2 regions of the Nosocomiicoccus ampullae genome follow, and region 2 is predicted to be linked to the other one. Evidence: riboswitches for the same ligand, from Rfam matches in the RefSeq annotation. Region 2 holds a riboswitch; the other holds the start of a gene.
The links. Region 2 has a riboswitch for lysine ahead of KPF49_RS01665 (Na+/H+ antiporter NhaC family protein). Riboswitches for the same ligand answer to the same signal wherever they lie in the genome.

Region 1 (3,217 bases), 760 kb from region 2:
GTTTTTCCGCATATGCGGTTAAAAATTCAAGCGTCACTTTCGGTACGTTTAAATCTGCAACAATACACTTCGCGCGCTTTAAAATATATGTCTGGCGAATCAGTACTTCTGGTGTGAATTCATCATAAATACTCATATCAGCAAAACCATATTCCATTTCACCTTCACGGTTAATTAACGCAGTATATGCACCTGTATTTTTCCCTTCGATAATTTCAGTAAAATCTAAGTTAATATACGCCTCAGATGCTTCTTTAACTTTCAACCACTCCGCATCGTCTCCTCTTGTCGTAATGAGCGCTACATTTTGGCCTAAACGACCTAAATTCTCAGCGATATTACGTACAACTCCCCCGACAGAGTGTGCTGAGTCAATCGGATTAGATGTCCCATGAATGAGTGTCTGATGAACAAAAAACTTCTTATCGATATTTGCTGCACCGACACAAACAATTGGGAACTCTTCATTTAGAACGTAAGCTTGACCTTGAATAAATTCCTTATGTACAAGTTCAGCAACAATTCTCGATACACTAGAAGCAGTTAACCCAAGTTTTTTAGATAATTCCGACTGAGAAATAAACGGATTCTCTTTAATGAGATTTAATACTTCAGCCTCTCTTTGATTCAACAGCTTATCTCCTCTCAAACGATTTTTAACTTTATTATACAACACAATTTATAGAAACTTTATCAGAATAATATTGTGAAAAATCATTCATTGTTTTCCTATTTTATCATGTTAATCGATAATTATCTATAAATTTTTAATTTGTATTTGACCCTTTCAAATTTGTATGATATATTTTGTCTAATCAAAATTTTCAGATTTTAAATACAATTTAATATTCAATGTAACAAGAGGCCGCGGTGCGCTAATAGTAGACTTTTCGAAAGGAGCCATCGCCGAAACGATATTTTCGTTGGGACTATTTCTGAATAAGGATAGTACTGTCACTATAAGACGCCCAATCTTATAGTGGTGAGCAGTTGCATTGAGGGCACCGAACTCATGAGTGCCATTTGTACTCATGAGTTTTTTATTTATAAGGAGGATAATGATGAGATTATTTGGTACTTCAGAAGTGATTGATAACGAATTAGTAATTGGTGGTGTAGCAACTTCTACTCTAAAAGAAAAGTATGGTACCCCACTTTACGTGTTTGATGAAACAGGAATCGATGAAAAAATTAATACATTTAAAAATCATTTTAAATCAAGATTCTTTAACACAAATATTATATACGCTGGAAAAGCTTTCCTATGCAGTTATTTAGTAAAGCAATTAAAATCTCATCAACTGTCACTTGACGTTGTGAGTGGTGGCGAACTCTTCGTTGCGAAGCATTCAGGATTTGATACTGAAAATATTTACTTTCATGGTAATGCAAAAACTTATGAAGAACTCGAATTCGCAGTAAGAGAAAATGTCGGTACGATTGTTTTAGACAATTTAAGTGAAGCAACTATATTAAACAATATTTTAAGTAAATCAAATAAAACACAACGTGTCTTGTTAAGAGTCAACCCAACGATTGAAACAGACACTCATAAATATATTCAAACGTCTAACGACGATTCTAAATTTGGAATGACATTTCAAGAGGCTTTACAGTTTTTAGAAGAACTTAATCATTTAAGTCATTTAGATTTTAAAGGGTTTCATTGTCATATCGGATCACAAATTTTTGACTCTAAGTCTTATTTTACTGAAGCAAAACGTATGATTGAATTTTATAGCGACGTTCAAAAAGAGTTCAATTTAAAACTTGATGAATTAAACTTAGGTGGCGGATTTGGTGTTTACTACACTAAAGGTGATCAGCCGCTTCAACTCGAAAATTTTTTAAATGAATATATAGATGTACTCGAAAATTATATCCGTGAATATGATATTGATGTTGAAACGATCTCTATTGAACCTGGTCGATCATTAATTAATGATTTTGGAACTACCTTATATAACGTCTCTCATATTAAGCCGTCAAGTCACTTTGACTTTTTACTGATCGACGGTGGTATGAACGACAACTTACGTCCTTCTTTATACGAAGCAAAATACACTGCGGCAATTGCTAATAATATGAATGCTAATAAAACAACCGATTACCGAATTGCCGGTAAGTTATGTGAAAGTGGCGACGTCTTAATAGAAAATATTAAGTTACCAAAAGCTAACATTAACGATACGTTAGCAGTACCATCAACTGGTGCGTATACAGAGTCGATGGCGTCAAACTACAACAAAATCCCGCGAGGCGCAGTCGTATTTGTTAAAGATGGTGACACGCACCTTGCGGTAGAAAGAGAAACTTACGAAGATTTAATAAGAAATGAGGTCTTTTAAAATGGAACGACTCGTCATGAAATTTGGAGGCTCGTCGCTAAAAGATTTAGAAAAGATAAAAAGTGCGAGTGACATCATACTAGAGAAAAGTAAAACGCAGCAAGTTGTTGTCGTCGTTTCAGCAATGGGAGACTCAACGAATGAATTATTAGATATGGCACATGCCCTATCTACGACACCGTCTAAACGTGAACTAGATATGCTCGTTTCAACTGGAGAAAACAAAAGTGCTGCACTCCTCGCGATTCACTTAAATGAATCAGGACACCCTGCTGTCGCGTTAACTGGATTTCAAGCTGGATTTCAAAGCGACGGTGTTCACGGTAAAAATAAAATTACTGACGTTAATATCGAACGTATAGAAAATCATTTAAGACAAAATGAAATCGTCGTCGTGACTGGATTCCAAGGTATAAATCCTTTAGGAGATATTACAACGTTTGGTCGCGGAGGATCGGATACGTCAGCTGTTGCCCTCGCTGTAAAATTAAATGCGAAATGTGCAATCTATACGGATGTTTCCGGCATTTACTCTATTGACCCGAGAATTTATAATGACGCAAAAAAATTAAACGTCGTCACATACGAAGAACTCATGGAAATGGCACATCTCGGCACAAAGGTCATTGAACCAAGAAGTGTTGAACTTGCATATAAATTTAATATACCGATGGAGATTTTATTAAACGACGGTAAAACAAAAGGCACAAAAGTACTGGAGGCTTATGATATGGAAGATACAAAACTAACAAGTGTCTCAAAATTAGATGACGTTGTACTCGTTATTATTCACGATACAAAAGACGTCAATATTTCAAATATCTTTTTAGAACTCGCTAAAGAAAACGTCAACGTAGATATTATTAGTC
Region 2 (3,217 bases):
GTAGAGTTTACACCGTTTTATAGAGCGCTTGACTTAGATGTTGAAGGGGCATTTTTATTTATTGAAGAGTATTTAAAAGAAATGAGACATCAGTGTGACGCAATTGTTATGTTGTCTCACCTCGGTAAATATGACGATGAAAGACTTGCAGCAGAGTTTAAAGAAATAGACATTATCATTGGCGGACATACACATCATACATTTCCAGATGACTACTTTGTAAATGACACACTAATTACTTCAGCGGGTCGTTTTGGTGAGTATTTTGGTTATGTAGATTTAGAGTTTGAAGACTATAAACTTGTCCAATCATCATCTAGAATTATCGACACAAATCTTTTAACAAATAATTACGATGCATATTATGACGTTGGTAAAGACATGTTAAAAAAAGAAGTGAAGCGAGATGTGTTAAAAATAGAGCGCACACTTTATACAATTAACTGGTTTACGTATACAATGCTCAAAATGATCCAGTCTTATACGAATACTGACGTCTCAATGATTCATGCAGGGTTAATTGCTGCAGAGTTTAGAGGCGGTACGCTAACTGAGTATAACTTACACAAAGTTTTACCACATGCTATCAACTTAATTAAAATTGAAATGTCTGGCAGAGATTTAAAAGATATGTATTACACGGCGAACATGCAAGAAACTAAAGATGAAATTATTAAAGGGCTAGGTTTTAGAGGCGACGTCATGGGTGTGTTTTTAATTGATGGATTGTCTGTAATTGAAAGTAAACGCGAGTTTTACATTAACGGAAAAATGATTGATGATGATAAAATATATACAGTCGGAACACTTGATATGTATTCATTCGGTCGATTTTTCCCACATTTTAATTCTCTTAAAAAGACTTATTATATGCCAGAGTTTTTAAGAGATATCGTAAATTATTATAGTGAATCATTACTCACTTCTAACGATTTTTGACTTTTATTGAATAAGACTTTATAATTAATACAATCGAAAAACGGAAAACTAAATATAAGTAGAGGCGCACATGACACTGGTAAAAGTTGGAGCAGCCATGCAGTGAAGACTTTGAAGAGGGATTGTGCCGAAATTATAGAGTTGGACACTCTATTTTTGGGACTTGGCTTAATAGGTTAAGTACTGTCATGAAGTTCATGATGCGCTACATTTGTGAAACACAAGTGCGGTGCGCTTGTGTTTTTTTATTACAAATTTTTAGGAGAGATATTGATGGATGCAGTTTTAAATTGGACGTATATTTCGCTTATTCCACCACTAATCACACTTATTCTCGTCTTACTGACGAGACGTGTCGATCTCAGTTTAGGAATTGGAATTTTAACATCAGCAATTGTTATTACGAATGGAAATATAGGAGAAACGCTGAGTAAAATTTGGCACACGTTCATAGATTTGATTATCGAAGATGGATGGCTAAACACATGGAGTGCGTATATATTAATCTTTTTAGCACTTTTAGGAATTATGAGTGCATTTATGAGTATGTCAGGTGGGGCACGTGCATTTACGAGTTACGCGATGACAAAAGTTAAAACGCGAACAGGTGCATTATTATTAAGTGGTGTACTCGGTATTATTATTTTCATTGACGACTATTTTAGTGCGATTATTACACCACAAGTATCAAAACCATTAACAGATAAATATCGAGTATCTCGCGCGAAACTCGCATATTTAGTAGATACAACAGCGTCACCAATCGCAGTAATTATGCCAGTATCGAGCTGGGGTGCAACAATTATGGGGCTTACTGCACCACTTCTTGTTGCAGCAGGACTCACGCATATTACACCGTTTGAATCATTTTTATACATTATTCCGCTAAACTTCTATAGTTTAAGTGCATTATTACTTATGTTCGTCGTTATTTTTACGAACTTTGATATATTTGGTATGAAAAAAGAAGAAACACGCGCAATTAAAGATGGTATTTTATATGATAATGAATTAGAAGAAGATGAATTACCTGTTGCTTATCATTCATCTAAAAATGCCTTAATCGTTCCGCTTGTTGGACTCGTCGTTGGTGTATTAGCTGGAATGATATATACAGGTATTAAAGAAAGTGGATCACTTAATCCACTAATTATATTAGAAAACAACTCGATTACACATGCGTTAATCTTTGGTGGAATTATCGGTGTCGTGTTAGCAGTTATGTATTACTACAGATTTACAAAGCAAGACGACAATTTTTCAAGTCATGAAACGTGGTTAGGATTTAAAAATGGTATAGAAGCGATGATTGGTCCAATTATCGTACTAATTTTAGCTTGGATGACTGGAGAATTAATTGGGGAATTAGGTACGGGTGAATTACTCGGAGAAATGGTGAAAAATTCAAATATTGAAGCGGCATTTTTACCAGCGATTGTGTTCATTGTTGCGTGTATTATGGCGTTAACAACAGGAACTTCTTGGGGATCATTTGGTATTTTAGTACCGATTGCAGGAAATATAATTATTACGCTTGAAGCGCCTGAATTATTACTTGTGACAATTGCAGCAGTGCTTGCTGGAGGAGTATTTGGGGACCATTGTTCACCGATTTCAGACTCGACAATTCTTTCAAGTACAGGATCAGGATCAGATCATATCGTTCACGTTATTACACAAATTCCGTATGCAATGATTGCAGCAACAATTTCACTCGTTTCGTTTTTAGTCGTTGGTTTTACAACGTCAACAGCACTCGGATTACTCGTCATGGCAGGGTTATTTATCATCTTAATTCTTTTAATTAAAGTCTTATACAGACCGATTGAAACTACTGAAAAATAGTGAATATATTCACTTTCATGATAAGTATACGGTTTCGTAAAAGTTATGTTATTATGAAATTAATTACATAATAAAGGTAGGGGTTTTAGTGGCTAAAAAGAATGAAGAAATTCTTAGAAAACCAGAGTGGCTTAAAATTAAGCTAAACACTAACGAGAACTATATCGGGCTAAAAAAGATGATGCGTGCAGAGAATTTACATACTGTATGTGAAGAAGCGCGTTGTCCAAATATACATGAGTGCTGGGCAGATAGACGCACAGCAACATTTATGATTTTAGGGTCTGTATGTACGAGAGCATGTCGTTTCTGTGCAATTAAAACAGGTCTTCCAAGTGAAGTAGACTGGGACGAGCCAAGACGTGTTGCTGAATCTGTACAAAAAATGGACTTAAAACACGCAGTAATTACAACAGTTGCACGTGATGATTTA

Region 1: another riboswitch for lysine. It lies ahead of lysA (diaminopimelate decarboxylase); the one in region 2 lies ahead of KPF49_RS01665 (Na+/H+ antiporter NhaC family protein).

What each region holds. Positions count from the first base shown of each region.
Region 1 is NZ_CP079110.1:1,105,866-1,109,082, forward strand. Features, by position in the region: gene KPF49_RS05700 (PfkB family carbohydrate kinase) at 1-631, opposite strand, end outside; lysine riboswitch at 854-998, shown strand; gene lysA (diaminopimelate decarboxylase) at 1,062-2,348, shown strand; gene KPF49_RS05710 (aspartate kinase) at 2,350-3,217, shown strand, end outside.
Region 2 is NZ_CP079110.1:313,354-316,570, forward strand. Features, by position in the region: gene KPF49_RS01660 (bifunctional metallophosphatase/5'-nucleotidase) at 1-939, shown strand, start outside; lysine riboswitch at 991-1,155, shown strand; gene KPF49_RS01665 (Na+/H+ antiporter NhaC family protein) at 1,213-2,784, shown strand; gene lipA (lipoyl synthase) at 2,873-3,217, shown strand, end outside.